Linked DNA regions of Ensifer sp. PDNC004. The protein of the gene in region 2 interacts with the protein of the main gene of each other region in a pairwise test. Links are inferred from orthologs where the notes say so. Each region holds a gene or a part of one and is shown on either strand. Other genes may lie near its edges. The genes, in order: ung and ndk.

Region 1 (3,180 bases), 1.7 Mb from region 2 along the record:
CCCCTCGGTGATGGCGATCTCCGCATCGCCGATCGCCTGCGCCAGCATCGGCACGGACGCCGCGCTCAGGCCGCGAAGCTGCAGGTTTCCGCGCGCGGTGATCTCGATGATGCCGTTGCCGAGGCGCTCGGCAGCAGCGGCAAGTGCAATGATCTTCGGCAGCGTCAGACTGTCGTCCGTCGGCCTCAACCTGACGAGCAGGCCGTCGCCGGTCTGCATCGGCTCTGCCAAGGAAGGGCAGGCACCGCGGCGCATCGACGCGACAGTACCGGCATCTCCGGTCGATGGAAGGGCGCAGCTGGTCATCAAATCCGTCATCACGTGAGGCTCTCCTCCCTGAAGAAACCTCTTAAGACGCTATAACACAGCCGCAAACCTTGAGTGAGATCAAACACGACGCGGATCAGTACTTGCCGTCACTCGTCGAAGTCGGCGCCCTTGCGCAGGAGATAGATGTCCATGATCCATCCCATCTTCGCGCGCGCCGCCGCCCGCGTTTCAAGGATTCGGTCCTTCACCGCAGCCACGCGGCCGGAAATCACGATCTCATCCGGCGTGCCGAGATAGGCGCCCCAGAAGATCTCAGCGTCCGGATCGTCGATCCGCTGGAACGCCTGTTCGCCGTCGAGCATGACGACGGAGGTCTGGCTCTTTTGCGGAAAACTCTCGTGCAGCCGGCGCCCGGTGGTGATCTCCACCGGCTTGCCGACCAGGTTCAGCGGAATGCGGTGGCTGGCGCAGAGCGCCTGCAGGCTGGTGATCCCGGGAATGACGTCATAATCGAAGGCGACCTGACCGCGTGCCTTGACCCGCTCGACGATGCGAATGGTGCTGTCATAGAGCATCGGGTCACCCCAGACGAGAAACGCGCCAATTCCCTCGTTGCCCAACTCCTTCGAAAGAAGCCCTTCATAGATCGCGGCGATCTGCGCGTGCCAGTCGTCGACGCTGCCGTCATAGCTGACGCCCTCGGTGCGCCGCACCGGCACCGCGAACTCGACGGTGCGGCCGTCCTTGCGCGTGACGTAGCGGGCGCAGATGTCGCGACGCACGTCGGCAAGCTCGGTTTTCTTGGCGCCCTTGGTCGGAATGAAAAGCACGTCGGCGCGGTTGAGCGCATTGATGGCCTGCACGGTCATGTGTTCGGGATTGCCCGAACCGATGCCTATGATCAGAATTTTGCGCATGCCCGCCTCCGCCATTTCGTTCGGGCGTCTTAGGCGGATCTCCGCCGCCAAGGCAAGACCTCAGGGCGACGACGAAGCCGTCAATCACGCCAAGCCGTCAGTTGATGTCCGCAGCCGGATTCTCGGGCAGCCGCCAGTCGATCGGATCGTAGCCCTTGCTTTCAAGGAAGGCGTTGGCCTGGGAAAAATGCCGGCAGCCGAGAAAGCCGGAATGCGCCGAAAGCGGCGACGGATGCGGCGCCCTCAAGACCAGATGGCGTGAGCGGTCGACGAAGGCCGCCTTCTTCTGCGCATAGGAGCCCCAGAGCATGAAGACGACGGGATGCTCGGCCTCGTTGACCGCGCGGATGATCGCATCCGTGAACTTTTCCCAGCCGCGTCCCTGGTGTGACGCCGCATTGCCGCGCTCCACCGTCAGCACGCTGTTCAAAAGCAGCACGCCCTGTTTCGCCCAGCTTTCGAGGAAACCATGCCGCGCCGGCGGAATGCCGAGATCGGTGTTCAGCTCCTTGTAGATGTTGACGAGCGACGGCGGCGTCCGAACGCCGGGGCGCACACTGAAGCAGAGCCCATGCGCCTGGCCATCGCCGTGATAGGGATCCTGGCCGAGGATGACGACCCGCACCTTGTCGAGCGGCGTCAGATCGAGCGCGCGAAAATACTCAGGTCCCCGAGGAAAAATCTGCCGGCCCTCGTTCTTCTGGACCACCAGGAACTGCTTGAGGTCAGCCATGTAGCCGCTGGCAAATTCCGGTGCCAAGGCTTCCCTCCAGCTTTCTTCAAGCTTTACTGCCGTTTCCATCGCGCGTCCGCTCCATGTCAGAGGATCGAGGCCGCAATTTAGGCCGCTCGGACATCACCGCAAGCCCAATCGCGCCTGCCGCGGGAATGCTGCACGGGTTTTGCCTGCCGGCCGCAGGCACAGGGGTATTGCGCTAGCCCTTTTGAGGAGCATTGTATTTCAACAGATACAACGGTAATCAGGAGGCGATATCGTTGTATCCTTAGAGATATCACGCATCGTTGGAGGGAAATCGATGATCAAGAGAAGAGACTGGCTGAAGGGCCTGGCGCTGACGCTCGGCCTCGCCTGGGTCGGCGCAATCGTTCTGCCGGCGTCCGCGCAGGCCGAAGAGAAGGTGACGGTCTTTGCGGCTGCGAGCCTGAAGAACGCGCTCGATGCGATCAATGCCGAGTGGCAGAAGGAAAGCGGCAAGGAAACGACCGTTTCCTACGCGGCAAGCTCCGCGCTTGCCAAGCAGGTGGAACAGGGCGCGCCCGCCGACGTCTTCATCTCTGCCGACCTCGCCTGGATGGACTATCTCACTGAAAAGAAGCTGATCAAGGACGACACCCGCGCAAACCTGCTCGGCAACCGCATCGTGCTCGTGTCCGGCAAAAAGGATGCTGGCCCGGTCGAGATCAAGCAGGGCTTCGATCTCGCTGGCATCCTCGGTGACGGCCGCCTGGCCATGGGTGCGGTCGATTCCGTTCCGGCCGGCAAGTACGGCAAGGCAGCACTCGAAAAGCTCGACGCCTGGGAGGCCGTAGAGCCGAAGGTCGCCGGCGCCGAAAGCGTGCGTGCCGCCCTCCTGCTCGTCTCGCGCGGTGAGGCACCCTACGGCATCGTCTACCAGACCGACGCCGCAGCAGATCCGGGCGTCAAGGTCGTCGGCACCTTCCCGGAAGACAGCCATCCGCCGATCATCTACCCGATCGCCATCACGGCCGAGAGCAAGAGCCCCGATGCCGCCGCCTATGTCGACTTCGTCAAGTCGGCCAAGGCTGCAGAACTCTTCGAAAAGCAGGGCTTCACGGTCCTGAAGTAACCGACCTGAAATCGCGTCGGATCTCGGCTGTCCAGAGGCAGGCGAAGCATCTATCGTGACACGTCGCCCGCGCCCAAACGCGGGCGACGTTATCGTGTTTGAGAGGCAGCGGCGGCCTGAAGCGTACAGCTAAGTCTGACCGGCCTGGCATCGGGGAGCGACAT
Region 2 (3,225 bases):
AAGCCACAGTCGGTCCCACCCGAAAGCGGCAAACAGCACAAAGATCTGGCCCGAGAAGGCAAAGAGCGCGCCATAGGTGAGATCGGCCCTGCGCGTCACGGCGAAGGCGATGGCATAGCCAAAGGCAAGCGCCGCGTAGAGCGCAGCGATGGGAACGGCATTGGCGAGCTGCTGCAGAAAGTAGAGCATGGCGCATCCGGAGCGTGACAAGATCAATATAACTGGTAAAATCAATTTTGCCAGTTAGGATTTTAGCATGACCTTCACCTGGACAGCCCATCGATTTGCCGGCGGCGCCCTGGCACTGGATGTCGCCAATTCCATCGTCTTGCGCTTCGACCCCGAGCGCCGGATCGACCGCTTCGCCGACGTCGCCGCGCTCGATTCCTTTGCGGACGCGGCCAGCCGCTTTGGGGCGGAGAATCTGCGCTTCGGTACTCTTGCGCCTGTCGCCGAGGAGAACCGTGGCCGGCTCTTGCTGCTGCGCGAAGCGACCGACCGGCATTTTCGCGCGGAGATTTCGGATGCAGGGCGGCCGGACCTGTTGGCGGATCTGCTGGAGGCGATCGCCGGCGTCCTGCGCGGCCCGAAGCATCAGGGCGGCCGGCTTTCGCTTGACACCGCGACGGCGCAATCGGCGCTCACGCTTGCCGCCAACCCGGAGCCCGACCGGCTGAAGATCTGCCCGAATTGCGGCTGGCTGTTTCTCGACCGCAGCCGCAACCGCAGCCGGACATGGTGCGACATGGCCGTCTGCGGCAACCGCAACAAGGCCAAGCGCCACTATCACCGCAACAGGGAAGAGGCAGCCTCATGACAAGGACATTCGGGATCGTGGCCACGCTTGCCATCGCACTCGCCGCCAGCGGCTGCCAGCGCGAGCGCGGCCCCGATCCGCTGAAGCTGACGGGCAAGATGTTCGTCTTCAACTACCGCCTCGCCTACGCGACCTACATGATCACGCTGACCAAGGCGGAGGTGGTGCCCGAGGGCAGCGTCGTCGTTGCGCGCTTCGAAAACCCGGCCGGCGGCGACGCGCTGACGCTGGAGCGCAAGCTGTTTCCGAAGCTGGAAAAAGTGGTGCTGGAAAGCCCCGATATTACCTGCGTGAAGAAGGACCGCCCCTATACGGTCTCGATCGAGGTCACAGGCCCCGAAGGCCAGTCGCTGCAGAAACTGGAAACGACCGTGGTCTCCGATGTCGACCAGGACATCATGCCGGCCAAGCCGCTGGTCGAGGGCCCGGCCTACGACAAGAACCCGGCGGTCTTCAGCGGCGGCAAGGCACCGGCGCACTTCGAGACCGCAAAATGCCCCGTCTGAGAGACCGGGCAACAAAAAACCGGAGCGTTTCCGCTCCGGTTCAAATCTCGAGTCAATTCAAGCCGCTACGGCTTGAACCGAAGATTTTGAATCAGCCGACGATCTCGGTGCCCGAGAACCAGTAAGCGATTTCTTCAGCAGCGGTTTCCGGAGCGTCCGAACCGTGAACCGAGTTTTCGCCGATCGACAGAGCGTGAACCTTGCGGATCGTGCCTTCGTCAGCGTTTGCCGGGTTGGTGGCGCCCATGACTTCGCGGTTCTTGGCAATTGCGTTTTCGCCTTCGAGAACCTGAACGATCGTCGGGCCGGAGGACATGAACTCAACCAGTTCGCCGAAGAACGGACGTTCCTTGTGAACGGCGTAGAAGCCTTCGGCTTCGCGACGGCTCATCCAGACGCGCTTGGATGCGACGACGCGCAGGCCGGCGTCTTCGAGCATCTTGGTGATGGCGCCGGTCAGGTTGCGCTTGGTCGCGTCCGGCTTGATCATCGAGAAGGTACGTTCAATAGCCATTGGCTCAAATCCCTTGTTTCTTGAGAAGTGGCGGTTCATTAGCCGCCAATTCCGCGCAAAACAAGGGGGTTCACCGATGATTCGGCTTGGGCCAGGCGGGTTTCACGCAGCCGTCACACTGCGCCCGAGCCCGTCATGGAGATCGAGGCAGCGTTCGAACCAGGCGGTCACGGTGTCACCCGGCTGAAGCAGGCGTTGCGGCGAAACGATGCGCGCCCACTGAAACGCCCCGAAGACGATGTAGTCGGCGAAAAGCGGCGTTGCACCACCCAGAAAGTCCTGAAACTTGAGCAGATGGCGCAAAGGCTCGAGCTTTTCCGAGAAAGTTGCGAGCGAGGATCCGCCGCTTTCGGCCACCGCTTCGAGCGACGTGCCGAAGCGCTTTTCCCGGCTTTCGCGGAAATAGGCCTGATCGACGGAATCCAGCCGGTCGTGAATATCCCTTATGATGATGCGGGTGATGGCCGGATGCAGCGTTGTCTGCGACCAGCCCTCGACGAAGCGCGAGATCGCCATCGCCCCCTCGCCGGCGAAGAGCGCCGGCCGGTCCGCATAGGTCCGTTCGAGATAGAGGGCGATCTCGAAGCTGTCCTTCACCAGCGTTTCACCGTCCCGCAGCAACGGCACCAGGTTCGTCGCCCCGTCCTCGACCGCCCGGATTTCGGTGAACCCGATCGGCACGGTGTCGAACTCGAGCCCCTTGTGGGCCAGCGACATCGCGATCTTCCACACATGCGGCGAGAAGGGACGCGCCCTGTCGGACCCACACAGCGAATAGAGCTTCCTTGTCATGCGAACCCTCCGGGACGATTGTCATCCCCTTGAACGACATATCCGCCGCGTCATCAAATCAGTAAATTTCATGAATGATATCAGCCACAGGAATGCGGTTCCGGGTTAGCGTCGCCACCCGCAAACCGCAGCCACCAGAAAGGTAGCCGATGCTCGATCACTTTCGCATGTTCGCCGACTATAACCGCTGGGCGAACCGCCTCGTCTATACCGCTGCTGCGGAGTTGACCGATGCCGAACTGCGGGAAAACCGCGGCGCCTTTTTCGGCTCGCTGCTTTCCACCCTCAATCATATCCTCGTTGCCGACCGCATCTGGATGAAGCGCTTCACGGGCGAAGGTGATACCCCGCCTTCGCTCGATACCACCCTGCACGACGACCTCGCCGCCCTCACCGCCGCGCGCTCAGTCGAGGACGAACGCATCATTGCCTGGATCGATAGCCTCAGCGACGCGCGCCTTGGCGCTATCCTGAGCTACAAGACGCTCACCAATCCGACGGCCGTCACGCAGAAGCTGGCACCGACGCTCGGGCACTTCTTCAACCACCAGACCCACCATCGCGGTCAGGCGCACGCGACGCTCACCGCGCTCGGG

The links.
Region 1: the proteins of ndk (region 2) and ung interact in binary tests that used the Escherichia coli proteins (3 or more experiments, as listed by UniProt). The link is inferred for Ensifer sp. PDNC004 from one-to-one orthologs.

What each region holds. Positions count from the first base shown.
Region 1 is NZ_CP070353.1:3,360,979-3,364,158, reverse strand. Bases 138-3,003 are described here. They hold ung (uracil-DNA glycosylase), read right to left. Parts: upstream 1,990-3,003; coding sequence 1,285-1,989; downstream 138-1,284. Other genes in these bases: modA (molybdate ABC transporter substrate-binding protein), read left to right, coding at 2,225-3,003; cobF (precorrin-6A synthase (deacetylating)), read right to left, coding at 417-1,187; cobG (precorrin-3B synthase), read right to left, coding at 138-306. In the rest of the region: more of cobG, read right to left, coding at 1-137; more of modA, read left to right, coding at 3,004-3,016. UniProt on the Escherichia coli protein: Excises uracil residues from the DNA which can arise as a result of misincorporation of dUMP residues by DNA polymerase or due to deamination of cytosine.
Region 2 is NZ_CP070353.1:1,619,420-1,622,644, forward strand. The notes cover bases 127-3,037. They hold ndk (nucleoside-diphosphate kinase), read right to left. Parts: upstream 1,838-3,037; coding sequence 1,415-1,837; downstream 127-1,414. Other genes in these bases: JVX98_RS16120 (branched-chain amino acid ABC transporter permease), read right to left, coding at 127-189; JVX98_RS16125 (CGNR zinc finger domain-containing protein), read left to right, coding at 257-817; JVX98_RS16130 (hypothetical protein), read left to right, coding at 814-1,323; JVX98_RS16140 (glutathione S-transferase family protein), read right to left, coding at 1,940-2,629; JVX98_RS16145 (DinB family protein), read left to right, coding at 2,779-3,037. Also shown: more of JVX98_RS16120, read right to left, coding at 1-126; more of JVX98_RS16145, read left to right, coding at 3,038-3,225. UniProt on the Escherichia coli protein: Major role in the synthesis of nucleoside triphosphates other than ATP. The ATP gamma phosphate is transferred to the NDP beta phosphate via a ping-pong mechanism, using a phosphorylated active-site intermediate.